Regions from separate parts of the Streptomyces sp. NPDC059696 genome, predicted to be linked through region 1. Evidence: riboswitches for the same ligand, from Rfam matches in the RefSeq annotation. Region 1 holds a riboswitch; the other holds the start of a gene.

The links. Region 1 has a riboswitch for glycine ahead of gcvT (glycine cleavage system aminomethyltransferase GcvT). Riboswitches for the same ligand answer to the same signal wherever they lie in the genome.
Region 2: it holds a riboswitch for glycine, as region 1 does, so the genes downstream of both, gcvP (aminomethyl-transferring glycine dehydrogenase) here and gcvT (glycine cleavage system aminomethyltransferase GcvT) in region 1, are expected to answer to the same signal.

Annotation. Positions count from the first base shown of each region.
Region 1 is NZ_JBHWFG010000054.1:17,840-33,408, forward strand. Features, by position in the region: gene ACFV20_RS34890 (Ig-like domain-containing protein) at 31-1,257, shown strand; gene ACFV20_RS34895 (enoyl-CoA hydratase/isomerase family protein) at 1,339-2,106, shown strand; gene ACFV20_RS34900 (ATP-binding protein) at 2,381-2,884, shown strand; gene ACFV20_RS34905 (YncE family protein) at 2,961-4,139, shown strand; partial or broken gene ACFV20_RS34910 (hypothetical protein) at 4,209-4,271, shown strand; gene ACFV20_RS34915 (MerR family transcriptional regulator) at 4,289-5,122, shown strand; gene ACFV20_RS34920 (EF-hand domain-containing protein) at 5,182-5,394, shown strand; gene ACFV20_RS34925 (NADPH-dependent F420 reductase) at 5,576-6,238, shown strand; gene ACFV20_RS34930 (glycoside hydrolase family 25 protein) at 6,240-6,797, opposite strand; gene ACFV20_RS34935 (MFS transporter) at 7,000-8,412, opposite strand; gene ACFV20_RS34940 (L-serine ammonia-lyase) at 8,515-9,882, opposite strand; gene glyA (serine hydroxymethyltransferase) at 9,970-11,232, opposite strand; gene gcvH (glycine cleavage system protein GcvH) at 11,242-11,619, opposite strand; gene gcvT (glycine cleavage system aminomethyltransferase GcvT) at 11,722-12,843, opposite strand; glycine riboswitch at 13,035-13,134, opposite strand; gene ACFV20_RS34960 (AAA family ATPase) at 13,356-14,027, shown strand; gene ACFV20_RS34965 (enhanced serine sensitivity protein SseB) at 14,129-14,917, shown strand; gene ACFV20_RS34970 (enhanced serine sensitivity protein SseB C-terminal domain-containing protein) at 15,055-15,569, shown strand, end outside.
Region 2 is NZ_JBHWFG010000016.1:157,138-172,706, reverse strand. Features, by position in the region: gene ACFV20_RS19850 (FHA domain-containing protein) at 1-226, shown strand, start outside; gene ACFV20_RS19845 (MerR family transcriptional regulator) at 277-1,023, shown strand; gene ACFV20_RS19840 (bifunctional nuclease family protein) at 1,110-1,583, shown strand; gene ACFV20_RS19835 (MerR family transcriptional regulator) at 1,876-2,559, shown strand; gene ACFV20_RS19830 (DNA polymerase IV) at 2,717-4,165, shown strand; gene ACFV20_RS19825 (PRC-barrel domain-containing protein) at 4,084-4,458, opposite strand; glycine riboswitch at 4,572-4,667, shown strand; gene gcvP (aminomethyl-transferring glycine dehydrogenase) at 4,843-7,728, shown strand; gene ACFV20_RS19815 (molybdopterin-binding protein) at 7,793-8,212, opposite strand; gene ACFV20_RS19810 (helix-turn-helix transcriptional regulator) at 8,284-8,679, opposite strand; gene ACFV20_RS19805 (amino acid transporter) at 8,871-10,853, opposite strand; gene ACFV20_RS19800 (extracellular solute-binding protein) at 11,279-12,571, shown strand; gene ACFV20_RS19795 (carbohydrate ABC transporter permease) at 12,578-13,576, shown strand; gene ACFV20_RS19790 (carbohydrate ABC transporter permease) at 13,651-14,415, shown strand; gene ACFV20_RS19785 (endo-1,4-beta-xylanase) at 14,471-15,520, shown strand.

The sequences.
Region 1 (15,569 bases):
CCTGACCAGGCCCTGGGAGGGGAGAACCACGTGAACGGGCGACCGATATCGGGGGCGTCGGTTGGGCGCAGGAACGCGGCACTCGCGTCGGCGGCCGGCGTGCTGCTGCTCGCCGTGACGGCATGCGGCGGCGGGGCGGACGGCTCCGGCGGGGGCGACGGCAAGGGCAAGGACGCGGGCAGCGCGCAGAGCAAGCAGTCCGAGGCCGTCGTCGGCATCACCCCGAAGGACGGGGCCAAGTCCGTCGACACGAGCGGGGCGCTGAAGGTCACCGCGGCGAAGGGCAGGCTGACCGAGGTCGAGGTCAAGGACGCCGAGGGCAGGAAGGTCGACGGCGAGATATCCAAGGACGGCGCCAGCTGGACGCCGTCCACCCATCTGGCCGGAGCCACCAAGTACACGGTCCACGCGGTCGCCAAGGACTCCGAGGGCCGCACCGCCGCGGAGGACGCGGGCTTCACCACGCTGACCCCGGAGAACACCTTCACCGGCACCTTCACCCCCGAGGACGGCTCCGAGGTCGGCGTCGGAATGCCGTTCTCCCTCCGCTTCTCCCGGGGCATCACCCACCCCGAGGACGTCGAGAAGGCCATCCGCATCAAGACGGAGCCGGCCGTCGACGTCGAGGGCCACTGGTTCGGCAACGACCGCCTCGACTTCCGCCCCGAGAAGTACTGGAAGCCCGGCACCAAGGTGACCGTCGACCTGAACCTCGACGGCGTCGAGGGCCGCTCCGGCGTCTACGGCGAGCAGGACAAGACGGTGAAGTTCACCATCGGCCGCAACCAGGTCTCCGTCGTCGACGCCAAGAAGCTCACGATGAAGGTCACGCAGGACGGCAAGACCGTCAAGACCATCCCCGTCACCACCGGCCAGCCCGGCATGGAGACCTGGAACGGCCAGATGGTCATCAGCGAGATGCTCACGGTCACCCGGATGAACGGCGAGACGGTCGGCTACGGCGGCGAGTACGACATCAAGGACGTCCCGCACGCCGTCCGCCTCACCACGTCCGGCACCTTCCTGCACGGCAACTACTGGGCGAGCGGCGCCTTCGGCAACTACAACGCCAGCCACGGCTGCATCGGTCTGCGCGACGTGCGCGGCGGCTGGGACAAGAAGGTGCCGGCCGCCTGGTTCTTCAACCACTCGATGGTCGGCGACGTGGTGGTCGTCAAGAACTCGAAGGACCGGATCGTCGACCCGGACAACGGCCTCAACGGCTGGAACATGTCCTGGGAGAAGTGGAAGAAGTAGGTCTGCGCCGCAGGCAAGAGGGCCCCGGTGTGACGGACCGCACCGGGGCCTCACCCGTTAGTCGTGGTTAACCTGCTGCCTATGACCGTCTCTCTCGAAGTCGCTGAAGGCGTCGGCACGATCCGTCTCGACCGCCCGCCCATGAACGCGCTGGACATCGCCACGCAGGACCGGCTGAAGGAACTCGCCGAGGAGGCCACGCGCCGCGAGGACGTGCGGGCCGTGGTGATCTACGGCGGCGAGAAGGTGTTCGCGGCCGGCGCGGACATCAAGGAGATGCAGGCGATGGACCACACCGCGATGGTCCTGCGCGCCCGCGCCCTGCAGGACTCGTTCACGGCGGTGGCCCGCATCCCCAAGCCGGTCGTCGCGGCCGTGACCGGGTACGCGCTGGGCGGCGGCTGTGAACTCGCCCTGTGCGCGGACTTCCGCATCGCCGGCGAGAACGCCAAGCTCGGCCAGCCGGAGATCCTGCTCGGCCTGATCCCCGGCGCCGGCGGCACCCAGCGCCTGGCCCGCCTGGTCGGCCCCTCCAAGGCCAAGGACCTCATCTTCACGGGCCGGATGGTGAAGGCCGAGGAGGCCCGTGAGATCGGCCTGGTCGACCGGGTCGTCCCCGCCGACGAGGTGTACACCCAGGCTCACGCCTGGGCCGCGAAGCTGGCGCAGGGCCCGGCGCTCGCGCTGCGCGCCGCGAAGGAGTCGATCGACACCGGTCTGGAGACGGACATCGACACCGGCCTCGCGATCGAACGGAACTGGTTCGCGGGTCTGTTCGCCACCGAGGACCGTGAGCGCGGGATGCGCAGCTTCGTGGAGGAGGGGCCGGGCAAGGCGAAGTTCCTCTGAACATTCCTCCAGGGGCTTGCAATTGACACGGTGTCGGACCCGGGATCCCTCGATGGGGCGGTTTATGACAGCCTTAAGGCAGCCTTAAGCGTGCCGGAACGGGAGAGTCCGGCGATCGTGCCGGAATATGACGTTCCAGCAGGTCAGGGTGGGTTCCTGCGGCTTCGAGATGCCATTGTCATATGACGGATGATCGTCGGTCCACCCCTCGTTCCCCGGGGTGTATTCCCCGGGAACGGCCCCTTCGGGAGCCCCGGGCGGCCATGATGGGGGCATGGCGGGGCTGGAGGGTATGGAACAGCCGCGGGGACACGCACATGCGGCCGCGGCGCGCTGGTCGCCGACCGTCGAGGACGAATACGCGCTCAAGGCGCTGGAGTTGTACGGCAACCCGACGGAGGCAGAGGTTCCGCTGCCGTCCCGTCCCGAGTCCGCCGCCACGGCGAGACGGCTCACCCAGGTCGTGATCCTGCGGCACTGGGGCCTCACCCCCAAGACCACCGAGGACGCGGTCCTGCTCGTGTCCGAACTGGTCGGCAACGCCGTACGGCACACCGGCGCCCGGGTCTTCGGGCTGCGACTGCACCGGCGCCGCGGCTGGATCCGCGTCGAGGTCCGCGACCCCTCCCGCGGCCTGCCCTGCCTGATGCCCGTCCAGGAGATGGACATCAGCGGCCGGGGCCTGTTCCTCGTCGACAAACTGGCCGACCGCTGGGGCGTCGACCTGCTGCCCCGGGGCAAGACCACCTGGTTCGAGATGCGGGTCGCCGAGCGCTGAGCACGTCCCGTGCCTCACCCGGTCGCCGGACGGACTAATCACCGGATTCCCCGCCGGGCGCCCATTAAATGGTGCAATGCGTCCCCATCTCATCAAGAGCACCCTGGTCGCGGGTGCCGCCCTCGCCGTCCTCGCCGCCTGCGGTACCGGGAGCGGGGACCGGACCTCCGAGGCGCGCGGCACCGAGGCGGCCGTACCCGCCCCGCCCGAGAGGAAGCCCGTGCGGGGCCTGCCCGGCATGCCGCCCGTCCTGGATCCCGAGGACGTGTACGCGGCCGACCGCCCGAACAAGCTGTCCCCGGTGGTCAAGGACTTCCCGTCCCGGGTCTACGTCCCCAACACCAATTCCGACACCGTCACCGTCATCGACCCGAAGACCTACGAGGTCACCGAGACGATCCGGGTGGGCCGGCAGCCGCAGCACGTCGTCCCGTCCTGGGACCTGAAGACGCTGTGGGTCAACAACAACCGCGGCCACACCCTCACCCCGATCGACCCGAGGACCGGCAAGGCGGGCAAGGAGGTCGAGGTCCACGACCCCTACAATCTCTACTTCACGCCCAACGGCAGGTACGCCGTCGTCATGGCCTCCCTCGACCGCCAGCTGGTCTTCCGCGACCCGCACACCATGGAGGTGAAGAAGACCGTCCCGGTCTCCTGCTACGGCGTCAACCACGCCGACTTCTCCCTCGACGGCCGGTACTTCATCGTCTCCTGCGAGTTCAGCGGCGAACTGCTCAAGGTCGACACGGAGAAGATGGAGGTCGTCGGGCAGCAGCGGCTGCCGTTCCAGGGCGCCATGCCGCAGGACGTGAAGGTCTCGCCCGACGGAAAGAAGTTCTACGTCGCCGACATGATGGCCCACGGCATGTGGGTCCTGGACGGCGACCGGTTCGGCAAACCCACCCTGCTGCCCACCGGCAAGGGCTGCCACGGCCTCTACGTCAGCCGCGACTCCCGCGAGATGTACGTGACCAACCGCGGCGAGGGCACCGTCTCCGTCTTCGACTTCACCCAGGACAGGCTGACCAGGAAGTGGCGGCTGCCCGACGGCGGCAGCCCCGACATGGGCGGCGTCTCCGCCGACGGCAAGGTGCTGTGGCTGTCCGGCCGCTACGACGCCGAGGTGTACGCCGTCGACACCCGCACCGGCATCCAGCTCGCCCGCATCCCGGTCGGCAGCGGCCCGCACGGCCTCGCGGTGTACCCGCAACCCGGCCGCTACTCCCTGGGACACACGGGCGTCTTCCGCTGAGCCCGGGCCGGTGACGGCCGGTGGCGGCTCCTTGAGTCTCCACCCGCTGGAGGGTCCAGACTCGCGGGCATGACCGACGACCGCACCGGACTGCTCACCATCGGGGAACTGGCCCGGGTCACGGGACTCACCGTGCGCACCATCCGCTACTGGTCCGACGAGGCGCCCTGCCCCCGGTGGGCCGGTCCGCGGGGGGATACCGGCTGTACGACGCGGCGTCCGTGGCACGGCTGGAGCTGATCCGCACCCTGCGCGAGCTGGGCCTCGGCCTCACGGACGTCCACCGGGTCCTGGCCGGTGAGACGACCCTCGCGCAGGTCGCGGCCGCGCACGTGATCGCGCTGGACGCGCAGATCCGGGCGCTCAAGGTGACCCGTGCGGTGCTGTCGACCGTGGCGAAGCGGGGTTCCAGCGCGGAGGAGATGACACTCATGAACAGACTGGCACGGCTCTCGGCGGCCGAGCGGCGGCGGATCGTCGAGGACTTCATGGCGGAGGTCTTCGAGGGGATCGACACGGCGGACCCCGACATCCGCCGCAGGCTGCGCTTCGCGGCCGCCCATCTGCCCGACGATCCCACGCCCGAGCAGGTGGACGCCTGGGTGGAGCTGGCCGAGCTGATCCAGGACCCCGGCTTCCGCACGCAGATGCGGCAGGTGGTCGAGTTCAACGCCGCCGACCGGGGGCCGGACGTCCCGGCCGGTTCGTCCCTGTGGTTCATGAGCCGGCTCGTATCCCTCGCCACCCGGGCACGCCGGCGCGGCATCGTCCCCGGCACACCGGAGGCCGACGAGGTCCTCCGCGACCTGATCGGCGACATGGACCGGGCGGTCGTCCTCGAGCGCCTCACGGCCGCCACCCATCCACGGGTAGCCCGCTACCGCGCACTGCAGGCCGTGGTCAACGGCCTCGGCCCCCAGCCGACCCACGACGAGGAGTTCGCCTGGGTGGCCGCCGCGCTGGAGGCCCGCACGGCCGGTTAATCTGACCTGCGTCAGACCTGCGCCAGCAGGACGTACAGCACGAGATGAGGGGCGGACCGGTGGCGGACATCGAGGAAGCACGCAAGCAGTTCGAGCGGATCGATACGGACGGTGACGGCTTCATCACCGCTGCCGAGTTCAAGACCGCCCTGGCCCGCTCGGGTGACTGGAACGTCACCGAGTCGGTCGCCGAGGTCGTCATCAAGACGCGTGACCTCGACGGCGACAAGCAGCTGAGCTTCGACGAGTTCTGGGCCTACCTGAACAAGTAGGCGCCCGGCTCGCCCTGCCGAGCGAAGGGGCCCGGTCCACGCCGCGGACCGGGCCCCTCGCCGTGTCCCGGGAGGGCGAGGCCCGCACCCGGAGCCGGAATAGCCCACCCGCCCCGCCGGTTGAGCCCGACTACGGGACTCCACGAGACGCTGTTCACCTCCGGAAGGACGAGGCGAGGACATGAAGATCGGCATCATCGGAGCGGGCAACATCGGCGGCAACCTGACCCGGCGGCTCACCGCCCTCGGCCACGACGTGTCGGTGGCCAACTCCCGCGGGCCCGAGACGCTCACGGCCCTGGCCGAGGAGACCGGCGCGACGCCCGTGACGGCCGGGGAGGCGGCACGGGACGCCGAGGTCGTCGTGGTCACGGTTCCGCTGAAGGCGGTCCCGGACCTCCCCTCCGGCCTGCTCGACGGCGCGGCGGACGGCGTCGCGGTCATCGACACCGGCAACTACTACCCGCGACAGCGCGACGGCAGGATCGCGGAGATCGAGGACGACGGCCTCACCGAGAGCCGCTGGACGGAACGCCACATCGGCCACCCGGTCGTCAAGGCCTTCAACGGCACCTACGCCCAGGACATCCTCGACCGCCCGCTCCCCGCCGGCGACCCCGGCCGCATGGCCCTGCCGGTGGCGGGCGACGACGAGGCGGCCAAGCGCAAGGTGCGGGAACTGATCGACGCGCTCGGCTTCGACACCGTCGACGCGGGCGGCATCGACGACTCCTGGCGCCAGCAGCCCGGCACCCCGGTCTACGGCCTGCGCGACGGCGTGGAGGCGGTCAGGAAGGCCCTGGCGGAGGCGTCCCCGGAGCGCACGCCGGAGTTCCGCGGCTAGGTCAGGCCGCGCCGGCCCACGCGCGCAGCGCCGCTCTGCTCGCGAAGGCGGCCACGTTCTTGTCCAGCGGGTCGTCGGTGTACTGGTGGAAGCGCCACTTCGCCTTGATGCGGGGCTTGCCCGCCGAGACGTAGTCGGCGATCCACAGGCCGTCGCCCGCGGAGGACGACGTGTCGACGTTCAGCCAGAAGTGCCGGTTGCAGTAGAGGATCACTCGGTTCTCCGGGCGGAGGTCCTTCAGCTTCCGGATGAAACGGTCCTTCTCGGCGTTGCTCGCGTGCGTCCCCTCGCCGGTCGTCTCCCAGTCGACGGCGAGGATGTCGCCCGGCCGGTCGGGGGCCTTGCTCAGGAAGTACTCGGCCTGGGCGGTGAGGTTGCCCGGCCACAGGAAGTGGTAGAAGCCGACGACCAGTCCGGCGTCTCTGGCGCGCTCGGTCTGGGCGGCCAGCTTGGGGTTGACGTAGGAGCGGCCCTCGGTCGCCTTGACGAAGACGAAGGACAGGCCGTCGGTGTCGTAGGAGGAGCTCTGGTAGGCGCTCACGTCGATTCCGCGCAGCATGGGGGTCTCCCTGGAGTGCACGTGGGGGAGGGGGAGTTGCCCCACCATGACACGTGCCGGCACCGGCCGGGGCGGAAAGGCCGGCTTCGGTCGCGTGCGGGGCGGAGGTCCCCCGGTCCGGGGTGTGGTGATGCCCCGCTGCGGCGGCCCTACGCCGGGCGCGAAGCTGCTCGCACCCGGCGCTCGTGCACGGAGGGCGGATTCAGGAGGCGGAGGAGGTGACCGGGGAAGCGGGCGCGTCGGTGACGGAGCCGGTCTCCCCGGAGTCGAGGGAGAGGTGCCTGGTCTCCTTGCCGAGCAGGAGCGCGATCAGCGTCAGCACCGCCATCGCCGAGAGGTAGACACCGACCAGCCACGGTGAGCCGTCGCCGGTCTCCCACAGCGCCACGGCGATGAACGGCGCGACCGCCGCCCCGAGGATCGAACTGACGTTGTAGGAGATGCCGGAGCCGGTGTAGCGCACGCTGGTCGGGAAGAGTTCCGGGAGCAGCGCGCCCATGGGGCCGAAGGTCATGCCCATCAGCGTGAAGCCGAGCACCAGCCACAGCACCACGCCGAGGGTGCCGAGTTCGATCAGGGGCACCCAGACCAGCCCGAAGACCACGATCGCGGCGGTGATCCAGATCAGGGTCGTGCGCCGGCCGTAGCGGTCGGCGAGCGGTCCGGAGATCAGGGTGAACGCGGCGAAGAACAGCACACCGAAGATCATCATGAGCACGAACGTCGTGTAGTCGTACCCCAGTCCGGGCACGGCGGCGTCCTGCGGGGTGCGTCCGTAGCTGAGCGAGAACGTGGTCATCAGGTAGAAGAGCACATAGGTCGCCAGCATGATGAAGGTGCCCAGGACCAGTTGCCTGCCGTGGCCGCGCACCACGGTGGCCAGCGGCAGCCGCCGCACCCCGCCCGAGGCGCGGGTTTTGGTGAAGACCGCCGACTCCACGAGCCGGGAGCGCACCCACAGGCCGATGGCGACCATCACGGCCGAGAACAGGAACGGCACGCGCCAGCCCCAGCTGACGAAGGCGTCCGAGGGCTGCGAGGGATCGGCGCCGGCCGCCGAGGGCAGCAGCGCGCCCATGGCCAGGAACAGGCCGTTGCCGATGATGAAGCCGAGCGGGGCGCCCAGTTGGGGGAAGGTGCCGTACAGGGCCCGCTTGCCGCTGGGCGCGTTCTCGGTGGCGACCAGGGCGGCGCCGCTCCACTCGCCGCCGAGCGCGAAGCCCTGGGCGAGGCGCATCAGCACGAGCAGTGCGGTGGCCGGCCAGCCGACCTGCGCGTAGGTCGGCAGGACGCCGATGAGGAACGTGGCGATGCCCATGGTCAGCAGGGAGGCGACGAGCGTCTTCTTCCGCCCGAGCCGGTCGCCGAGGTGCCCGAAGACGACGGCGCCGATCGGGCGGGCGACCATCGCGGCGCCGAACACCGCGAAGGACGACAGCAGCGCGGTGGTCGGGTCGCTGCTCGGGAAGAACAGCGCGGGGAAGACGAGCACCGCGGCGGTCGCGTAGATGTAGAAGTCGTAGAACTCGATCGTCGTGCCGATGAGGCTGGCGACGAGGACACGGGACCGCGAGTTGACGGCTGTCGGGGCGGGACCGGGGGCTGGTGCGGGCATCGTTCGGTCTTTCACGCGTGAAACATGGGCCCTACAACGATGTCAGCGATCTCGTTTTCCGGTATCGCCATCTCGCATGGCAAGACGCCCGCCCCGCCGGCCTCAGCACTCGATGATGTTCACCGCCAGCCCGCCCCGGGCCGTCTCCTTGTACTTCACCGACATGTCCGCGCCGGTGTCCTTCATCGTCTTGATGACCTTGTCCAGGGACACCTTGTGGGAGCCGTCGCCGCGCATCGCCATGCGGGCGGCCGTGACGGCCTTGACCGCGGCCATGCCGTTGCGCTCGATGCAGGGGATCTGGACCAGGCCGCCGACCGGGTCGCAGGTCAGGCCGAGGTTGTGCTCCATGCCGATCTCCGCGGCGTTCTCGACCTGCTCGGGCGAGCCGCCGAGGACCTCGGCCAGGGCGCCCGCGGCCATGGAGCAGGCGGAGCCGACCTCGCCCTGACAGCCGACCTCGGCGCCGGAGATGGAGGCGTTCTCCTTGAAGAGCATGCCGATCGCGCCCGCGGCGAGCAGGAAGCGGACCACGCCCTCCTCGTCGGCGCCCGGAACGAAGTTGACGTAGTAGTGCAGGACCGCCGGGATGATGCCGGCGGCGCCGTTGGTGGGGGCGGTGACGACCCGGCCGCCGGCGGCGTTCTCCTCGTTGACCGCCATGGCGTAGAGGGTGATCCACTCCATGGACAGCGCCAGCGGGTCGCCCTCGGAGCGCAGCTTGCGCGCGGTGTTCGCGGCCCGGCGGCGCACCTTGAGACCGCCCGGCAGGATGCCCTCCTGGGACAGTCCGCGCGCCACGCAGTCCCGCATCACCTGCCAGATCTCCAGCAGGCCCGCGCGGATCTCCTCCTCGGTGCGCCAGGCCCGCTCGTTCTCCAGCATCAGCGCGGAGATGGACAGACCCGTCTCCTCGGTCAGGCGCAGCAGCTCGTCGCCGGTGCGGAAGGGGTACTTCAGCACGGTGTCGTCGAGCTTGATGCGGTCCGCGCCGACCGCGTCCTCGTCGACGACGAACCCGCCGCCGACCGAGTAGTAGGTCTTGGTCAGCAGTTCCGCGCCCGAGGCGTCGTACGCCCACAGGGTCATGCCGTTGGCGTGGTACGGCAGGGCCTTGCGGCGGTGCAGGACCATGTCGTCGTCGAAGGAGAACGCGATCTCGTGCTCGCCGAGCAGGTTCAGCCGGCCGCCGGTCCTGATCGCCTCCACCCGTTCGTCGGCGCTGCCCACGTCGACCGTGCGCGGCGAGTCGCCCTCCAGGCCGAGCAGCACCGCCTTGGGCGTGCCGTGGCCGTGGCCGGTCGCGCCCAGCGAGCCGTACAGCTCCGCGCGGACGGAGGCGACGGACCCCAGGAGCTCCTCGTTGCGCAGCCGCCGCACGAACAGGCCCGCCGCCCGCATCGGGCCGACGGTGTGGGAGCTGGACGGGCCGATGCCGATCGAGAACAGGTCGAAGACCGAGATGGCCACGGGGGAACTCCTGACTACGGGGGTGGTGCAGAGGGGGGCGGGTGCCGCCGCTCGCGACGGGCGGCGGCACCCGAAAGGTTTCTTCTTTTACTTGTTCAGACCCGGGTACAGCGGGTGCTTGTCGGCCAGGGCCTTCACCCGGGCCTTGAGGGCCTCCACGTCGTAGGACGGCTTCAGCGCCTCGGCGATGACGTCCGCCACCTCCGCGAAGTCCTCGGCGGCGAAGCCCCGGGTCGCCAGGGCCGGTGTGCCGATCCGCAGACCGGACGTCACCATCGGCGGACGCGGGTCGTTCGGGATGGCGTTGCGGTTGACGGTGATGCCCACTTCGTGGAGCCGGTCCTCGGCCTGCTGGCCGTCCAGCTCCGAGTGGCGCAGGTCGACCAGGACGAGGTGCACGTCCGTGCCGCCGGACAGGACGTCCACGCCCACGGCCCGGACGTCGTCCTTCACCAGACGCTCGGCCAGGATGCGGGCACCCTCCAGCGTACGGCGCTGGCGCTCCTTGAAGTCCTCCGAGGCGGCGACCTTGAAGGCCACCGCCTTGGCGGCGATCACATGCTCCAGCGGGCCGCCCTGCTGACCGGGGAAGACGGCGGAGTTGATCTTCTTGGCCAGCTCGGCCGTGGAGAGGATCACACCGCCGCGCGGGCCGCCGAGGGTCTTGTGGGTCGTGGTGGTGACCACGTGGGCGTGCGGCACCGGGTTGGGGTGCAGGCCCGCCGCCACGAGCCCGGCGAAGTGGGCCATGTCGACCATCAGGTACGCGCCGACCTCGTCCGCGATCCGGCGGAACGCGGCGAAGTCCAGCTGCCGCGGATAGGCCGACCAGCCGGCGACGATCAGCTTCGGCTTGGACTCCTTGGCCAGCCGCTCGACCTCGGCCATGTCGACCCGGCCGTCCTCGCCCACGTGGTAGGCGACGACGTCGTAGAGCTTGCCGGAGAAGTTGATCTTCATGCCGTGGGTCAGGTGACCGCCGTGGGCGAGGTTCAGGCCCATGATGGTGTCGCCCGGCTTGAGCAGCGCGAACATCGCGGCCGCGTTGGCCTGGGCGCCGGAGTGCGGCTGCACGTTGGCGTGCTCGGCGCCGAACAGCTCCTTGATGCGGTCGATCGCGATCTGCTCGACCACGTCGACGTGCTCGCAGCCGCCGTAGTAGCGGCGGCCCGGGTAGCCCTCGGCGTACTTGTTGGTGAGGACCGAGCCCTGCGCCTCCATGACCGCGACCGGGGCGAAGTTCTCCGAGGCGATCATCTCGAGCGTGGACTGCTGGCGGTGCAGCTCGGCGTCGACCGCCGCGGCGACGGCCGGGTCGAGCTCGTGCAGGGGTGTGTTCAGGGCGGACATACGACTCCCTCAGCCCGCGGAGAACGCGGTGTACTCGTCGGCGGAGAGCAGGTCGACCGGCTCGTCCGTCACCCGCACCTTGAACAGCCAGCCGCCCTCGAAGGGGGCCGAGTTCACCAGCGACGGGTCGTTCACGACGTCCTCGTTGACCTCGGTGATCTCTCCGGAGACCGGGGAGTACAGGTCGGACACCGACTTGGTCGACTCCAGCTCGCCGCAGGTCTCGCCGGCGGACACGGAGTCACCGACCTCGGGAAGCTGGACGAACACGACATCGCCGAGCGCGTTGGCCGCGTGCTCCGTGATGCCGACCGTCGACACGCCGTCCTCGGCGGCCGACAGCCACTCGTGCTCCTTGCTGTAGCGCAGCTCGTTGGGGTTGCTCATGGCCTGGATTCTCCTGTACGCGCGGGAGTGCTGTGGAAGGGGGGACTGCTGATGAGCTGGGACGACGGGCACGGGGTCGCTGCCGCGGCCCTCGGCCAGTGTCTACTTCTGGCGCTTGTAGAACGGCAGCGCCACGACCTCGTACGGCTCGTGACTGCCCCGGATGTCCACACCCACGCCGCTCGTGCCGGGCGCGGCGTGCGCGGTGTCGACGTACGCCATCGCGATCGGCTTGCCGAGGGTGGGGGAGGGGGCGCCGGAGGTGACCTCGCCGATCACCTCACCGCCGGCGACGACCGTGTACCCGGCGCGCGGGACGCGGCGGCCCTCGGCGACGAGACCGACCAGGACGCGCGGCGGGTTCTGCTCGGCCCGGACGGAGGCCTCGCGCAGGGCCTCGCGCCCCACGAAGTCGCCCTCCTTCTCGAACTTCACCACGCGGCCCAGCCCGGCGTCGAAGGGCGTGAGGGAGGTCGTCAGCTCGTGCCCGTACAGCGGCATGCCCGCCTCCAGGCGCAGCGTGTCGCGGCAGGACAGCCCGCACGGGACCAGGCCGACGCCCTCGCCGGCCTTGGTCAGGGCCTGCCACAGCTCGACGGCGTGCTCGGGCTTCACGAACAGCTCGAAGCCGTCCTCGCCGGTGTAGCCGGTCCGGGCGATCAGGGCCGGGACGCCCGCGACCGTGCCGGGCAGCCCGGCGTAGTACTTCAGGCCGTCGAGGTCGGCGTCGGTCAGGGACTTCAGGATCCCGGGCGACTCCGGCCCCTGGACGGCGAGCAGCGCGTAGGCGTCCCGGTCGTCACGCACCTCGGCGTCGAAACCGGCGGCGCGCTCGGTCAGCGCGTCCAGGACCACCTGGGCGTTGGAGGCGTTGGCGACGACCATGTACTCGGTCTCGCCCAGGCGGTAGACGATCAGGTCGTCGAGGATGCCGCCGTCGGCCCGGCAGATCATGGTGTAGCGGGCGCGGCCCGGCTTCACGCCGCCGATGTTGCCCACCAGGGCGAAGTCCAGCAGCGCGGCGGCCTGCGGGCCGGTGACGGTGATCTCGCCCATGTGGGAGAGGTCGAAGAGCCCGGCTTTGGTGCGCACGGCGGTGTGCTCGTCGCGCTCGGAGCCGTAGCGCAGGGGCATGTCCCAGCCGGCGAAGTCGGTCATCGTCGCGCCGAGCGAGCGATGCAGGGCATCGAGCGCGGTGTGACGGAGTTCTCCTGTACTGCTCACAGTCGGTCGTCTCCCAGGGCGAATGGGGTCCCTCCCGCGCGAGCGAAGCCGAGCGGGGGGAGGGCGAGGTCGTTCCTCCCCATCTGTCATCGGAACCTGAGAGGTTCGCCATGACCACGCGGGACACGGCTTGCACCTTGGGTGGGACCACGCCTCGCGTGCGGAGGAGATGGCCCGCTTTTCAGATGTGCCTCGCCCGCGCGGTAACGGGGCCTGAGAGATTCAAGGGAGGGACTTGCTCCTTCGGCGCCCCAGCTCTTGCGGTGCTGGGAACTCTCCCGCGCGGATTCAAACGGCCGGTATGCAGTTGGCGCGCACATCATTGCACGCATCCTTCCGGCGCGGCAGGGGGACCTTTCCCAGGGAGTGCACGAGTCCGTCGCGCCGGACGCAGCGACCTGTAGCAGCCCTGTTGCAGGACGGGCACGTAAATGAGAGGCCTACGGCATTACCTTCTCTTTACACTCGGCGGGGATGGACCTCGTACCTGGCCCCAGGGGAGGACGATCACGGTGAACAGGACCACCGCGTACGCGACGACGGGCATCGCGCTGCCCGAGCAGCCGGCCGCTCCGGCCCGGGCGGCCGGTGCTCCGGTGCCGGCACCGGCACCGGTCGTGCGCGACCTGCGCGACCGCGCCGGCCGCGGTCCGCGCGCGCTGCTGTTCGGCCCCCGCGATCTCGTCGTGGTCACGGGCCTGCCCGGCAGCGGCAAGTCCACCCTGATGCGGCGCACCGTGCCGGGCCGGCGCATCGACTCCCAGGACACCCGCGACCGCTGGGCCCGCCGCATGCCGCGCGCCCTGCCGTACGCGCTCTACCGCCCGTTCGTCCGCCTCGCCCACTACGCCGCACTGCGCCGCGCCCTGCGCACGGGCGAGGGCGTCGTCGTGCACGACTGCGGCACCCAGGCCTGGGTCCGCCGCTGGCTCGCCCGTGAGGCCCGCCGCCGCGGCGGCACCCTGCACCTGCTCCTGCTCGACGTCACACCCGAACAGGCCCTGGCCGGTCAGCGTGACCGCGGTCGCGGCGTCTCGCGCTACGCGTTCCTGCGCCACCGCGCGGCGAGCACCCGCCTGCTGCGCGCGGTGGAGCGCGGCGACCTCCCGGCCGGCTGCGGTTCGGCCGTGCTGGCCGACCGGGACGCGGCGGACAGCCTCCGCAGAATCGGCTTCACGGGCTGAACCACGCCCGCGTGCACGAGCCGGCATCACCCATGCCGCCCGCGGTGGTCAGCCGTTAGCCTTTTGAGCCACAGCAGTGGTTCCAGGCAGGCGGTAGGCAGATGGACATCCCGGCGGACTTCTCCGCGGACTTCCCGGCGCAGACGCAGACCCACCCGCACGGCGGTTGGCCCGGCAACGAGCTGGAGGAGGTGCTCTCGGCCTCCCTCGGCGCCGGACCGGCGGCCGGCGGGCGGATCGTCGAGGTGCTGGGCCGCAGCTTCGTCTGGATCCCGCTGCCCAACGGCGGCGGCCCGCACAGCGGCCCCCTCGACCTGCCCGGCATCGAGATCGACGGCCAGGCCTACGTACCGGTGTTCAGCTCCGAGGAGCAGTTCCGCCAGGTCGCCGGCTCGCACATGTCGTACACCATCGCCCCCGCGGTGGAGTTCGCCCGCGGCCTGCCCCCGCACGCGGGGATAGCCGTCAACCCGGGCGGTGTGGTCGGCATCCCGCTCCCCCCGCCCGCCGTGGCCGAGCTGTGCCGGGCCGGCCGGACCCCGCTGGACGGCCCCGCGAGCGGCGGCCGGGTCCGCCTCTTCGAGCCCGACTGGCAGGACGACCCGGTGGACTTCCTGGCCGCCGCCTCCGCGGAGTTCGAGGCGACCGGTGTCGTCGTCACCGCCCGCCGCTGCCTCGCCGCGATCGAGACCGCCGACCCGGTGATGTTCGTCGGCGTCGAACTCTCCCAGTGGGAGGGCGACCTGCGTGCCCTCCCCCTGGACGCCCTCACCCGCGCCGTCACCGCGGCCCCGGCACCCTGGCCGGTCAACCTGGTCCTGCTGGACGTGACGGAGGACCCGGTGGGCAGCTGGATGCGGGAGCGGGTCCGGCCCTTCTTCCAGCGGTAGGTCAGCGCCGCAGGGGGCGCGGGGAACTGCGCGATCAACCACACACGACCCGCACCCGCCCGACGGCATAATCCCCCGGCTCCCCTGCGGGCTTAAGCTAGGGCACCGTCGAGGCGTTGTATGAAGGGGCGGTAAAGGTGAGCGCGAGCGGCACGGCCGCGGCCGGACAGGTCGAGCACATGCTGCGCCAGGTCACGCCCGGGCGTTACGACGCCTACGAGGCACTCCTGCGCGCGCTCGCAACCCCGCACACCGGCCAGATCTGGATGCTCCTGTGGCAGGGTCAGGCCGGTTCGCCCGACGCCCAGTACGGGAACATGGACGTCGACGGCCACGGCTACGCGCCCTGCGTGACCTCCGCCCAGGAGCTCTCCGCCAGCGGCTGGAACCGCTCGTACGAGGTCATCGACGGACTCGACGTCGCCCGCGCCCTCTACCCCGACCACTACGGCCTCTGGCTCAACCCGCACGCCCCGGGCGGCGGGGTCGGCATCCCCTGGCTCGACCTGCGCCGGATCGCCACGGGCCTGGACCGCCAGCCCGCCGGACCGCTGCGCCTGTCCGAACCGGCCATCGAGATCCCGCAGTTCTACGCCCTCCTCGCGCAGAACGCCCACCGCACCCCGGCCGTCCGCTCGCTGCGCCGCGCCTG
Region 2 (15,569 bases), on a different contig from region 1:
CCGGCATCCGCAGAGCGACATCTTCCTGGACGACGTGACGGTCTCCCGGCGGCACGTGGAGTTCCGCCGAGCCCAGGACGGGTCGTTCACGGTCGCGGACGTGGGCAGCCTGAACGGCACGTACGTCAACCGGGAGCGGATCGACCAGGTCGCCCTGAACAACGGCGACGAGGTGCAGATCGGCAAGTACCGGCTGGTCTTCTACGCCAGCCAGCGGGGCTTCTGACCGGCTCCGCCCGGGCAGACCCAGCGAGGTCCATCCGTCAGGGAAGGTCCATGCTTCATACACCGAGCGGCGGTGCCGGGCACGGCGCCGCCGCCACGGACAGTGGGCTGATGAGCATCGGCGCGGTGCTGAACGCGCTGCGCGGCGAGTTCCCCGAAGTGACCATCTCCAAGATCCGTTTCCTGGAGGCGGAAGGGCTCATCGAGCCGCAGCGGACCCCGTCGGGGTATCGCAAGTTCAGCGCCCATGACGTCGAGCGCCTCGGACATGTCCTGAGGATGCAGCGGGACCACTATCTGCCCCTGAAGGTGATCCGCGAGCACCTGGACGCCATGGAGCGCGGTGAGGCGGTGCAGCTGCCGGTCGTGGGCCGTCAGCGGGACGGCGACCAGGCCTCCCGCCCCCCGGAGCCGTCCGGGCCGCCCACGGCCGCCAGGATCGGGCGGGACGAGCTGCTGGCCGCCGCCGGCGTGGAGGGCCAGGAGCTCGAGGAGTGGGAGTCCTACGGGCTCCTCACCCCAATGGAGGACGGGGCCTACGACGCCGGGTCGGTCACCGTCGCGCTGCTCGTGGTGGAGCTCGGGCGGTTCGGCATCGAGCCGCGGCACCTGCGGGCCCTGAAGGCCTCCGCCGACCGCGAGGCCGGGCTCGTCGACCAGGTGGTGGCGCCGCTGCGGCGGCACCGGAACCCGCAGACCCGGGCTCACGCCGAGGACCGCACCAGGGAGCTGGCGGGGCTCACGCTGAAGCTGCACGCCGCACTGGTGCAGACGGCGCTCGGGGTGCGGCTCCCCTGAGCCGGCCGGGCACCGGCGAGGCCGGATCAGGCGCCCGATCCCGGCCCGACTACCCAAACGTCCCGGGCACGGCCTAGGGTTGCTGTGTGAACGAGCTCGATGTCGTAGGTGTCCGGGTCGAAATGCCCTCCAACCAACCGATCGTGCTGCTGCGTGAAGTGGGAGGCGACCGTTACCTCCCCATCTGGATCGGACCGGGGGAGGCGACGGCCATCGCCTTCGCCCAGCAGGGCATGGCTCCCGCGCGGCCGCTGACACACGACCTGTTCAAGGACGTGCTGGAGGCCGTCGGCCAGGAGCTCACGGAAGTGCGCATCACGGACCTGCGTGAGGGCGTCTTCTACGCGGAGCTGGTCTTCGCCAGTGGCGTCGAGGTGAGCGCCCGCCCGTCCGACGCCATAGCGCTCGCGCTGCGCACCGGGACGCCGATCTACGGCAGTGACACGGTGCTCGACGACGCAGGCATCGCGATCCCGGACGAGCAGGAGGACGAGGTGGAGAAGTTCCGCGAGTTCCTCGACCAGATCTCCCCGGAGGACTTCGGCAGCAGCAGCCAGTGAGCTCCTGCGCGGCGGCTGCGGCCCGCCGGGAGCACGGGCGGCCCCACGGACGTCGAGGTCCGTGACGGGGTCGCCCGCCGTCTGTGCGGCGGGTGAAATGCCCGCATGTGCCGGGGGCTCATGAGAGCGTCGCACGGCCCGTTCGGGCACATTCGGCTAGCCTTTCCCCGCGACGAGGCACGGGAAACCACTCTCAGGGTGATTATCACTCGGCGTGGCGAGTGTGGCGATCGTTGACGCACCCCTGGTGACTGCCTACCGTCGAGAAGGCAGGTCAAGGACGGAGGTCGGCGTGAGAAGCAGCGGCGACGGTACGGCTGGGGGCGGCCCCGAGCGCAGTCTCAGGGCGAGCGGTCCGTACCCTCCCCCCGGCTCCCGGCCTTTCCCGGGCGGAGGACGTCCTCAGCCCGGTGGTGCGTCCGACCACGCTCCGCAGCGACCGACAGCGGTGCCGAGCAGCGGAGAGGCGACGTCCATGGCGTCCGAGCAGATCGGCTATCGCGGCCCGACGGCCTGTGCCGCCGCCGGTATCACCTACCGGCAGCTGGACTACTGGGCCCGCACCGGACTCGTGGAGCCGAGTGTGCGCCCCGCCTACGGGTCCGGGACGCAGCGGCTCTACAGCTTCCGGGACGTGGTCGTCCTGAAGATCGTCAAGCGGTTCCTGGACACCGGGGTGTCGCTGCAGAACATCCGCACCGCCGTCCAGCACCTCAGGGAGCGCGGCTTCAGCGATCTCGAGCGCATGACGTTGATGAGTGACGGCGCGACGGTCTACGAGTGCACCTCGCCCGACGAGGTCCACGCCCTGCTGCAGGGCGGCCAGGGCGTCTTCGGGATCGCCGTCGGGGTGGTGTGGCGGGACGTCGAGAGCGCGCTGTCCCAGCTGCACGGCGAGCGGATCGACACCGGCGAGACGCTGGTCGGACCCAACCCGGCGGACGAGCTGGCACGCCGGCGGAACCGGGCCGTCTAGAGCCGCCCGGTCGCCGCCCCCACACACGGCCGGAGCAGGCGTGACGTTTCCTCATCGCCGGGCGGGCGGTTCCGCGAGAGCCGGTTGTGGAGACTCTCGTGGGCGACGTGGGTGGTCGAGCAGGGCGTTGTCAGTGGCGTAGGGCAGCATCGGAGATGTGAGAACCGCGCCCACGATCCTGCATCTCGACATGGATGCCTTCTACGCCTCGGTGGAGCAGGCCTCCAAGCCGAGTCTGCGTGGGAAGGCCGTGGTCGTGGGCGGGCTCGGGCCGCGCGGCGTGGTGGCGACCGCGTCGTACGAGGCGCGGGTCTTCGGGGTGCATTCGGCGATGCCCATGGGGCAGGCCCGGCGGCTCGCGCCCAACGCCGCCTACCTCGTGCCGCGCTTCCACCTGTACCGCTCCATCAGCGAGCGGGTGATGGAGCTGCTGCGGGCGCTGTCGCCGCTGGTGGAGCCGCTGAGCCTCGATGAAGCCTTCGTGGACCTGGAGGCCGGGGGCGTGGCGTGGGACGAGCGGTCGGCGCGGCTGGCAGGGGTCAAGCTGCGCGCGGACATCCGGGCCGCCACGGGGCTGACCGGGTCGGTGGGGCTCGCCGCCTCGAAGATGCTCGCCAAGATCGCCTCGGAGGAGGCCAAGCCCGACGGGCTGGTGGTCATCGAGCCGGGGAGCGAGCGGGCCATGCTCGGGCCGAAGCCGGTGCGGATCCTGCCGGGGGTGGGGCCGGCGACCGGCGACCATCTGAGACGGGCGGGGATCACCACGGTCGAGGAGATCGTCGAGGCGGGCGAGGACGAGCTGGTCCGGCTGCTGGGCAAGGCGCACGGGCACGGCCTCTACGCCATGGCCCTGGCCCGCGACGACCGGCCGGTGGTGGCCGAGCGCGAGGCGAAGTCGGTGTCGGTCGAGGACACCTACGACGTCGACATCCACGACCGGACACGGGTCGGGCTGGAGGTACAGCGACTGGCCGAGCGGTGCGTGCGGCGCCTGCGAGGGGCCGGGCTGTCCGGGCGGACGATCGTGCTGAAGGTGCGCCGCTACGACTTCTCGACACTGACCCGCTCCGAGACGCTGCGCGGCCCCACGGACGACCCCGCGGTGGTGCGTGAGGCGTCGGCCCGGCTGCTGGACTCCGTGGACACGACCGGCGGGGTGCGGCTGCTCGGGGTGGGGGTGACCGGGCTCGCCGACTACACGCAGGAGGACCTGTTCGCCCAGGCGGCGGGGGAGCGGGCGGTCGCGGAGAGCCCGGTCGAGGAGCAGCCCCCGGCGCCGGCCGAGGAGCAGCCCTCGCTCGCCGAGCGGCGCTGGCCCGCCGGGCACGACGTGCGGCACGCCGAGTTCGGGCACGGGTGGGTGCAGGGCAGTGGCCTGGGGCGGGTCACCGTACGGTTCGAGACGCCCGACTCGGAGCCCGGGCGGGTACGGACCTTCCGGATCGACGATCCGGATCTGGAAGCGGCGGATCCGCTGCCTCTGGTGTCGGCGGGGGAGGGAGGGCCGGCCGCCGAAGCGGGATCTCAGGCCGTCTCGTCGGTGCCCGCGAGCTTGCCGAAGTCGTGGTCCGGGAACGGGGGCGGGGCGGCGACGTCGAGACCGTAGTGGTGGTAGAGCTGCAGTTCCTGCTCGGGCGAGAGATGGCGGCCCACACCGAAGTCGGGGGCGTCCTTGATCAGGGCCCGCTCGAAGGGGACGTGCAGGGCGCCCTCGATCAGCTCGCTGGGCTCCAGGGGGACGAAGGCGTCCCTGCTGAACAGACCGGTCCGTATGGCCGCCCACTCCGGCTCGCCGGTGGCGTCGTCGAGGTAGACCTCGTCGATGGTGCCGATCCTGGTCCCGTTGCGGTCGAACGCCTTGCGGCCGATCAGGTTGCGCGGATCGATGTCGGTTCGCACGGGCCCTCCACATGGTCGCAACTCATACGTAGACACTACAAAACGGCACAAGCGGGGATGCGGCCACTCGAAGGTTCGTGCGTCGACCGCGCTGGTAGGCTGGCATCGGCTGTTGACCCCGTGCGGGAGAGTCCTCCAGACACCATCGGAGGCGCCGAAGGAGCAAATCCTCCCCGGAATCTCTCAGGCTCACGTACCGCACGGACGAGGTCACTCTGGAAAGCAGGGCGGGTGTCGACGGCTTCCGCTCTCACCGACGGTGAAAGCCGGAGGCCTTCGGGCCATCCGGTGAAGCTCTCAGGTTGAGATGACAGAGGGGGAGGCCGTCCGGGTACCCGTGCCGTGGTGCCCCTCGAAGGTCGTGTCGACCAGGAGGCCTCCGTAATGACCGCCCACCGCATTCCGCTCTCCGAGCTCGAAGAGGCAGTCCCCTTCGAGCAGCGCCACATCGGCCCCGACCACGAGGCCTGCGCCAAGATGCTCGCGCACGTGGGCTACGGCTCGCTGGACGAGCTGACCGCCGCCGCCGTCCCGGCCGTGATCAAGAGTGCCGAGGCGCTGGATCTGCCCGGCGCCCGCAGCGAAGCCGAAGTGATCGCCGAGCTGCGTTCCCTCGCCGACCGCAACCAGGTCCTCGGCTCCATGATCGGCCTCGGCTACTACGGCACGTTCACGCCGCCCGTCATCATGCGCAACGTCATGGAGAACCCGTCCTGGTACACGGCCTACACGCCGTACCAGCCGGAGATCTCGCAGGGCCGGCTCGAGGCGCTGCTCAACTTCCAGACCGTGGTCGCCGACCTGACCGGACTGCCGACCTCGGGCGCCTCCCTGCTCGACGAGGGCACCGCGGCCGCCGAGGCCATGGCGCTGTCGCGGCGGCTGGGCAAGAACAAGAAGGGCCTGTTCCTGGTCGACGCGGACACGCTGCCGCAGACCATCGCCGTGATCCGGACTCGAGCCGAGCCGACCGGTGTCGAGGTCGTCGTCGCCGACCTCAGCGACGGCATCCCCGACGGGATCGCCGAGCGCGAGATCAACGGCGTGCTCCTCCAGTACCCCGGCGCCTCCGGTGCCGTGCGGGACATCAAGCCGGTCATCGACCGGGCGCACGAGCTCGGGGCGCTCGTCACCGTCGCCGCCGACCTGCTCGCGCTGACGCTGCTGAAGTCGCCCGGCGAGCTCGGCGCGGACATCGCCGTCGGCACGACCCAGCGCTTCGGCGTGCCCATGGGCTTCGGCGGACCGCACGCCGGTTACATGGCGGTCCAGGACAAGATGGCGCGCAGCCTGCCCGGGCGGCTCGTCGGCGTGTCCGTGGACGCCGACGGCAACAAGGCCTACCGGCTCGCCCTGCAGACGCGTGAGCAGCACATCCGCCGCGAGAAGGCCACCAGCAACATCTGCACCGCGCAGGTGCTGCTCGCCGTCATGGCCGGCATGTACGCCGTCTACCACGGTCCCGAGGGCCTCAAGGGCATCGCGCGGCGCACCCACCGGTACGCCACCGTCCTCGCCGCCGGACTCGCGGGCGGCGGTGTCGAGGTCGTGCACGGCTCCTACTTCGACACCGTGACCGTGCGCGTCGAGGGACGGGCCGCCGAGGTCGTGGCCGCCGCGCGGGACAACGGCGTCAACCTGCGTCTCGTCGACGCCGACCACGTCTCCATCGCCTGCGACGAGACCACCACGCGCGCCCAGCTGCGTGCGGTGTGGGCGGCCTTCGGCGTGGAGGGAGTGATCGAGGCGCTCGACGCGGCCACCGAGGACGGCCTTCCCGGTGCGCTGCTGCGCACCGACGACTACCTGACCCACCCCGTCTTCCACCAGCACCGCTCCGAGACCGCCATGCTGCGCTACCTGCGCAAGCTGGCCGACCGCGACTACGCGCTCGACCGCGGCATGATCCCGCTGGGCTCCTGCACCATGAAGCTCAACGCGACCACGGAGATGGAGCCGGTCACCTGGCCCGAGTTCGGGCAGCTGCACCCCTTCGCGCCCGCCGAGCAGGCAGGCGGCTACCTCACCCTCATCCACGAGCTGGAGGACCGGCTCGCCGAGGTCACCGGCTACGACAAGGTGTCCCTCCAGCCGAACGCCGGGTCGCAGGGCGAGCTGGCCGGTCTGCTCGCCGTCCGCGGCTACCACCGGGCCAACGGCGACGAGCAGCGCACCATCTGCCTGATCCCGTCGTCCGCGCACGGCACCAACGCCGCCAGCGCGGTGATGGCGGGCATGAAGGTCGTCGTGGTGAAGACCGCCGAGGACGGCGAGATCGACGTCGAGGACCTGCGGGCGAAGATCGAGCAGTACCGCGACCAGCTCGCCGTCCTGATGATCACCTACCCGTCCACGCACGGCGTGTTCGAGGAGCACGTCGCCGACATCTGCGCCCAGGTGCACGAGGCGGGCGGTCAGGTCTACGTCGACGGCGCCAACCTGAACGCGCTCGTCGGGCTCGCCAAGCCGGGGCACTTCGGCGGCGACGTCTCGCACCTCAACCTGCACAAGACCTTCTGCATCCCGCACGGCGGCGGCGGCCCGGGCGTCGGCCCGGTGGCGGTCCGCGAGCACCTCGCGCCGTACCTGCCGAACCACCCGCTGCAGCCCGAGGCCGGTCCCGAGACGGGCGTCGGCCCCATCTCCGCGGCTCCCTGGGGCTCGGCGGGCATCCTGCCCATCTCGTGGGCGTACGTCCGGCTCATGGGCGGCGAGGGCCTGAAGCGGGCCACGCAGGTGGCCGTGCTCAGCGCCAACTACATCGCCAAGCGCCTGGAGCCGCACTACCCGGTGCTCTACACCGGCCCCGGCGGGCTCGTCGCGCACGAGTGCATCATCGACCTGCGGCCCCTGACCAAGGCGACCGGCGTGAGCGTCGACGACGTGGCCAAGCGGCTGATCGACTACGGCTTCCACGCGCCGACCATGTCCTTCCCGGTGGCCGGGACGCTGATGATCGAGCCGACCGAGTCGGAGGACCTGGCCGAGCTGGACCGGTTCTGCGAGGCGATGATCGCCATCCGCGCGGAGATCGAGAAGGTCGGCTCCGGCGAGTGGCCCGCGGAGGACAACCCGCTGCGCGGCGCCCCGCACACCGCCGGCGCGCTCGCCGGCCCGTGGGAGCACGCCTACAGCCGTGAGGAGGCCGTCTTCCCCGCCGGGGTGTCGCCCGCGGACAAGTACTGGCCTCCGGTGCGCCGCATCGACCAGGCCTACGGCGACCGGAACCTGGTGTGCTCCTGCCCGCCGCTGGACGCGTACGAGGACTGACCGGCCGACCGGTCGAAGGGAGGGGCTCCGCGGTGCGGGGCCCCTCCCACCGTTCGCCGCCGGGTCAGGCGGTGGCGAGTGACAGCTCGGTCGCCTTGATCAGGGCGACGACGGGGGTTCCGGGCGACAGGGCCAGGTCCTCCGCGGCGTCCCGGGTGATTGCGGAGGTCAGTTCGCCGCCCTCGACGGTGAGGCGGACCGACACCATCGCGTCGCCGGCGGCGAGGTCCGTGACCGTGCCAGGGAGCCGGTTGCGGATCGACAGGCCCTCGACGGGTGCGGTGGCGAGGGAGACCTCCGTGGACTTGACCAGGGCGCGCACGGCAGTGCCGGGGGTGAGGCGGAGGTCTTCGGCCGCCTCGCGGGTGATCGCCGCGGTGAGGTCCTGGCCGCCGGTGAGGCGGACCCTGACCGTCGCCATGGCCTCGCCCGGGGTGAGGGCGGTGACGGTGCCGGGGAGCTGGTTGCGGATGCTCAGGCTCATGGGTGCACGGTAGCCGCGGTGGGCGCGTGGGGCCGGTATGCGCGCGGGTGGACCGCCTTCCGCCGGCCGGCTCAGACGCGGTCGATGTGGACGTTCGTCGACTTCACGCGGGCCGTCGCCTCCATGCCGACCTCCAGGCCCAGCTCCTCCACCGCCTCGCGGGTGAGCAGTGAGACGAGCCGGTGCGGTCCGGCCTGGATCTCCACCTGGGCGGCGACGTCGCCGAGTTTGATCGCGGTGACGATGCCGGGGAAGGCGTTGCGGGCCGAGGTGTACGGGGCGTCCTCCTCGGCGGCGCCGGACCGGGCCAGTTCGACAGAGAAGGCGGCCAGGTCCCGCCCGGCGATGAGCCGGCGCCCCGTCTCGTCGCGGTGGGTCGTGATGCGACCGGCGTCGGCCCAGCGGCGGGCGGTGTCCGGGCTGACGCCGAGCAGCCGTGCTGCCTGGCCGATCGTGTAGGACTGCATGCCGGTCACGATAGGGGCGCGGCAGGTGACGGCGGGCGCGGGGTCGGCCGTCGGGGGTAACGCGGCAGGGTCGCCCGGCCGCGTACGACGGCCCGGGGACGGCCGGTACGACGGTGCGGACGAACACGCCCCGGACGATGGCGGCCGGGGCGGCGCCGCACCTCGTCGGCCGCGGCCGGGCCGGGTGAGTCTCACCCCACGTGCACCCTCGGCCGCCGCATCCGGTCCGGTTCCGCCTCGCGCAGGACCTCGCGGGTCACCGGGGCGACCTCGCCCTGCCCGAAGAGGAAGAAGCGCAGGAAGTTGGCGAAGGGCCCGCCCTCGGTCCACTCGAAGTAGATGTGCGGGGTGCGGCCGGTGGAGTCGCGGACGTGCAACAGAAGCGCGGCCAGGGCGTTCGGGATGGAGGACGATTCCAGGGTCAGGACCCGGTAACGGCCGTGCAGCACCTCGCCGCGTACGGTCAGGCCCGCCTCGAACTCGGACGGATCGGTCACCGTCACCTCGGCGAAGACGAAGTCCTCCTGGCCGGGCAGGTCGTTGTCGTGCCGGATCTGCTCGATCTTGTCGCGGTACTCGGCGATGTCGCGGCGGTCCGGCTCGTTGGCGATGAACCGCATCCGGCGGCTGGCCGTGTCCCGCACGAAACGCTCCGCCATGTCGTCCAGCGTCACGCTGGTCACGCGCAGCTCGAACGCCCGGGCCAGCCGGGAGAGCAGGGAGACCAGGATGATGCCGGCGATGAAGCAGGCGCCGATCTTCACGCCGTCCGGGCGTTCGATGACGTTGACCACGGTCGTGTAGAGGAACACCGCGGAGATGACCGCGAAGGCGATCGTCCAGTTGCGCTGCCGGGCCTTGCGGGCGGCGATGGTCACGGCGATCGCGGCGGAGCTGATGAGGACCAGGACACCGGTGGCGTAGGCGCCGCCCTGGGCGTCGACGTCGGCGTCGAAGATCCAGGTGACCAGGAAGGCGATCAGGGTGAAGACGAGGACCATGGGGCGGACGGCCCGGGCCCAGTGCGGGGCCATGCCGTAGCGGGGCAGGTAGCGCGGCATCAGGTTGAGCAGTCCGGCCATCGCGGAGGCGCCGGCGAACCAGAGGATGGCGATCGTCGACACGTCGTAGACCGTGCCGAAGGTGTTGCCCAGGTAGTCGTGCGCGAGGTAGGCGAGGGCACGGCCGTTGGCCTGGCCGCCCGGCTCGAACTCCTTCTCGGGGATCAGCAGGGTGGTGATGAAGCTGGTGGTGATCAGGAAGCAGCTCATGACGACGGCCGCGGTGGTCAGCAGCTTCTTGGTGTCCCTGATCCGGCCCTTCGGGCTCTCCTCGGTGTCCCCGGGGTCGCCCTTGACGTGCGGCATCACGGCGACGCCCGTCTCGAAGCCGGAGAGACCGAGGGCCAGCTTCGGGAAGACGAGCAGGGCGACGCCGATCATGGCGAAGACGTTGCCGTGCTGAGCGGTGAGGGCGCTCGACCAATCGGTGATCACATGACCCGCGGTCATGACGTGGTAGAGGCCGACGGCCACCACGACCGCGTTCAGCGCGAGGTAGGCACCGACGAGGGCGACGGCGACGCCGATCGCCTCCAGGAAGCCCTTGAGGAACACCGCGCCCAGCAGGGCCACCAGGACCAGGGTGATCAGCATCTGCTTGTCGTGCAGGACGCTCGTCAGATGCGGGTTCTCCACGAGGTGGGTGGAGGCGTCGGCGGCCGACAGGGTGATGGTGATCAGGAAGTCGGTGGCCGCGAAGCCGAGCAGGGTCAGGACGAACAGCTTGCCCTGCCAGAAGGACAGCAGCCGCTCCAGCATCGCGATCGAGCCCTCACCGTGGGGGCTCTCCCGCGCCACGCGGCGGTAGACGGGCAGGGCGCCCGCCAGTGTGACGACGACCAGGACGAGGGTCGCGATCGGTGACAACAGTCCGGCGGCGAGGGCCGCGATGCCCGGCTGGTAGCCGAGGGTCGAGAAGTAGTCCACGCCGGTCAGGCACATCACTCGCCACCAGCGCTGCCCCCGGTGCGGGGGCTCCGGCGAGGCGTGCGGCCCCGTGTGGCCGCCGCCCTTGCCCATGTCCGCCAGGCCCTCCAGCATCCAGGCGCGCAGACGGCTGGGTGAAGAAGACCCCGCACGGCGGCCCGGTGCAGGGTGCTCGGTGGTGGCCATCGGCGTGTGCTCCAGACGTGCTGTTCGGCGTGGTTCCGGCCATCCCTGGACGGCCCGATCAGCGTAAGCGGAGCGTGATGCCGTGGCCCGCGAATGACGGGGCTGAGCGCGTCAAGCTTCCGTTAAGACTGGCCGCGTGGGCGGCTGCGAAACCGAAAACCCTGAGCTGGGAGCACGCGAGACGGTTCTCTTCGGGCGATGGCGGTACGGAACAGCGGTCAACCGGCGGACACCCTGTGTGATCATACGTGCCGTCCCTGCGTAACGTTCGCCTGAGAACCCGAATGTTTCGTCACTCCTCGCTGTCTTCTTCTGGGCGGGAGATTCCCCTTGTTCAAGGGGTTGCCACCGTTTAGCCGCTGTCTCTAGGGTGCGGCAGCAGCGAAGCTTTCTGGATCTCGATCGAAACTTTCGAGGAGAGCATGATGGGCGACCCGGCACTGTCCCGCCGCGGCTTCCTGGCGGCCTCCGCCGCGGCCGGTCTGGCGACGACGGCACTGACCGCATGCGGCGGGGACTCGGACGGAGGGTCGTCCGGGACGACCACGGTCGAATGGTGGAACATCTCCACCACCGAGCCGGCCAAGACCGTCTGGGCCGCTCTCGCGCGGAAGTTCGAGGCGCAGAACCCCAAGGTCAAGATAAAGATCGTCCAGCTGGAGAACGACGCCTACAAGTCGAAGATGACAGCTCTGACCGCCTCCGGGAAGCTGCCCGACATCTTCCACACCTGGGGCGGCGGCGTGCTCAAGCAGCAGGTCGACGCCGGGCTCGTCGAGAACCTCACGGACCGGACCAAGCCCTGGGGAGACGCCCTGCTGCCGGTCGCCAGGGAGCCGTACCTGATCGACGACCAGGCCTACGGCGTCCCGTTCGACATCGGCATGATCGGCTTCTGGTACAACAAGGCGCACTTCGAGAAGGCCGGCATCGCCGAACCGCCGACCACCTGGGACGGCTTCCTCGACGCCGTACGCAAGCTGAAGACGGCCGGGATCACGCCGCTGGCCCTGGCCGGCAAGGAGAAGTGGCCCGGCATGTACTACTGGGCCTACCTGGCCATGCGCACCGCCGGAGCCGGGGCGTTGCAGAAGGCCTACGAGGACAAGGACTTCACCGGCGCCCCCTTCCTGGACGCCGGTGAGCACCTGAAGGAACTCGTCGCCCTCCGGCCGTTCCAGAAGGGCTTCCTCGGCGCCGCCTACTCCTCGCCCACCGGCCAGGCCGCCGCCGTCGGCAACGGCAAGGCGGCCATGGAGCTCATGGGGCAGTGGGCACCCACGGTCCAGGCCGACGCGGGCAAGGGCCTCGGCAAGGACCTCGGCTTCTTCCCGTTCCCCGCGGTCGAGGGCGGCAAGGGAGCCATCACCGAGGTCTTCGGCGGGGGCGGCGGGCACGCACTGCGCCGGGGCGCCCCGCAGGAGGCCGTCGACTTCCTCAAGTTCTTCGCGTCCGAGGCCACCGACCTGGAACTCGTCAAGAAGACCGGGGTTCTGCCCGTGGTCCCGGCGGCCGAGAGCGCCATCGCCGACCCCAACATCAAGGCCGTGCAGGCCCAGCTGAAGGCCGCCACCGGCTTCCAGCTCTACCTCGACCAGGCGTACGCGCCCGCCGTCGGCCAGGAGGTCAACGACAGCGTGGCCGCGCTCATCGCCGGATCCAAGTCGCCCGGGCAGGTCGCCCAGTCGATCACGAAGACCGCGAAGGAAGAGCAGTAGCCGGCGATGACCTCCACGTTCCTGCCGGACAAACGGACCGGCCCCGGCACCGGTTCCCCGCCCCCGGCCGCGGACCGGCCCACGGGGCGGGCCCGGCGCCGCACGCTGCACTGGCTCACCGCGGCCGGCTTCCAGCTCCCGGCCCTGGTCCTGTTCCTGGGCCTGGTGCTGCTGCCGATGCTGTTCGCCCTGTACGCCGCGTTCTTCCGCTGGGGCGGCTTCGGCATGCCCTCCGACTACATCGGCGGCGAGAACTTCACCCGGCTCTTCCAGGACGACGTCTTCCTCGGCGACCTGTGGCGCTGCCTGGTCCTGGTGGCACTGTCGCTCGCGATCGAGCTGCCGTTCGCCCTCGCCATGGCCGTCCTGCTCAACCAGCGGATGCGCGGCCGGGCGGTCTACCGGATGCTGTTCTTCGCTCCGTACGTCCTGTCCGAGGCCATCACCGGAATCCTCTTCGGCATGATCTTCGCCCCGGACGACGGCTTCGCCGACCAGGTCCTCGGCAGGGTCGGCCTCGACGGTCTGGGCGGCGAGTGGTTCGCGGATCCCTCCACGGTGATGGCGACCGTCTTCCTGGTCATGACCTGGAAGTACTTCGGCTTCCACATGATGCTGTACCTGGCCGGGCTCCAGGCCGTTCCCAGGGAACTGACCGAGGCGGCGCTCATCGACGGGGCGAGTGCCTGGCAGCGGTTCCGCAACGTCACGCTGCCGCTGCTCGCGCCCACCCTGCGCATCAGCGTGTTCCTCGCCGTCATCGGGTCGATCCAGCTGTTCGACCTGGTGTGGGTGACCACCGCGGGCGGCCCCGACCACCACTCCGAGACCATGGCCGTGACCATGTTCCAGTACGGCTTCAAGCGCTACCAGGTCGGCTACGCCAGCGCGATCAGCGTGGTCATGTTCGGCATCAGCCTCGTCTTCGCCCTCGCCTACCAGCGGTTCGTCCTCCGGCGCGACCTGGAAGGGGCCACCACGACCATGCGGGGTGACGGAAAGTGACAGCCAGTCAGAAGACCCGTGCACGGGGCAGGACCTGGAGCCTGCACCTCGTCCTGGTCGTCGTCGGGGCGGTCATGGCCGTCCCGCTGCTCTACGCCGCGCTCTCCGGTTTCAAGTCCACCGACGAGCTCTCCCGCAACCCGGTCGGACTGCCCGAGTCCTGGGTGACCTCCAACTACACCGGCATCCTCGGCTCGGGGGACTTCTGGCGCCTGATCGGCAACAGCACGCTGATCGCGATCGGCACGACCGTCCTCGTGGTCGCGGTCTCCGCGCTGTCGGCCTTCTCCTTCGCGCGGTTCGCCTTCCGCGGCCGGGAGGCGCTGTTCACGCTGTTCACCATGGGGCTGATGTTCCCGTTCGCGGTGGCGGCCCTGCCGCTGTTCCTGCTGCTGCGCTCGCTGGACCTGCTGGACAACCCGCTCGGCGTGATCCTCCCGCAGGCCGCTTTCGGACTGCCGATGACGATCATCATCCTGCGGGGCTTCTTCCGGCAGATCCCCGGCGAACTGGAGGAGGCGGCCACGCTCGACGGGTGCAGCCCGTTCGGTTTCTTCTGGCGCGTGCTGCTGCCCATGGCCCGGCCCGCGCTCGGCACCGTCTCCGTACTGGCCGTCGTCACCAGCTGGAACAACTTCTTCCTGCCGCTGCTGGTGTTCACCGACGCGCAGTGGTGGACCCTGCCGATCGGCGTCCAGCAGTTCCAGGGGCAGTACTCCGCCGAGTACGCCAAGGTCTTCGCCTACCTGGTGCTGGCCATGCTCCCCGCCCTCGCCTTCTACTCGGTGGCCGAGCGCCAGCTGGTCGGAGGCCTCACCGCCGGCGCCACCAAGGGCTGACACGCGCCGCGGAACCGTACGGCTCTACCCACCCACCGTCGTGAGGAGTCGCACCATGCGCACCACCCGTCTCAGACTCGCCGGCGCCGTCGCCGCGCTCCTGGTCGCCGCCGGCATCGGCGCCGGCACGCCCGCGCAGGCCGGTCACCAGCAGCCCACCCTCGCCGACCTCGCCCAGCGGCACGGCCGCTACTTCGGCAGCGCCACCGACAACCCCGAGCTCGTGGACGGGCCCTACACGGCCCTGCTCGGCAGCGAGTTCGACCAGATCACGCCCGGCAACGGCATGAAGTGGTACGCGACCGAGCCACAGCAGGGGGTGTTCGACTTCACCGCGGGCGACGAGATCGTGAACCTCGCCCGGGCCCACCGGCAGAAGGTGCGCGGCCACACCCTGGTCTGGCACAGCCAGCTGCCCGAATGGATCACGAGCAGGGAGTGGACGGCCCCCGAGCTGAGGGCCGTGCTGAAGAAGCACATCCAGACCGAGGTACGGCACTACCGGGGCAAGGTGTTCGCCTGGGACGTCGTCAACGAGGCGTTCAACGAGGACGGCACGTACCGGGAGTCGGTCTTCTACAAGACGCTGGGGCCCGGCTACATCGCCGACGCGCTGCGCTGGGCGCACCAGGCCGATCCGCGCGTGAAGCTGTACCTCAACGACTACAACATCGAGGGCATCGGCCCCAAGAGCGACGCCTATTACCGGCTGGCCAAGGAGCTCAAGGCGGCGGGCGTCCCCCTGCACGGCATCGGCCTGCAAGCCCATCTGGCCCTGCAGTACGGCTATCCCACCACCCTGGAGGACAACCTCCGCCGCTTCTCCCGGCTCGGTCTGGACACCGCCCTCACCGAGGTCGACATACGGATGCAACTGCCCGCGACCGAGGAGAAGCTGGCCCAGCAGGCCGAGTGGTACGCCGACCTGACCGAGGCGTGCCTGGCGGTCCGCCGGTGCGTGGGCATCACCGTCTGGGACTACACCGACAAGTACTCGTGGATCCCGGCGTTCTTCCCGGGGGAGGGCGCGGCCCTGCCCTGGGACGAGGACCTGCGGCCGAAGCCCGCGTACGTCGCGCTGCGCGAGGCGCTCGGGGGGCGGTAGCGGGGGCGGGCGGGCGCCCCGCCGGACAGGGGGTGGCGGGGCGCCGGTC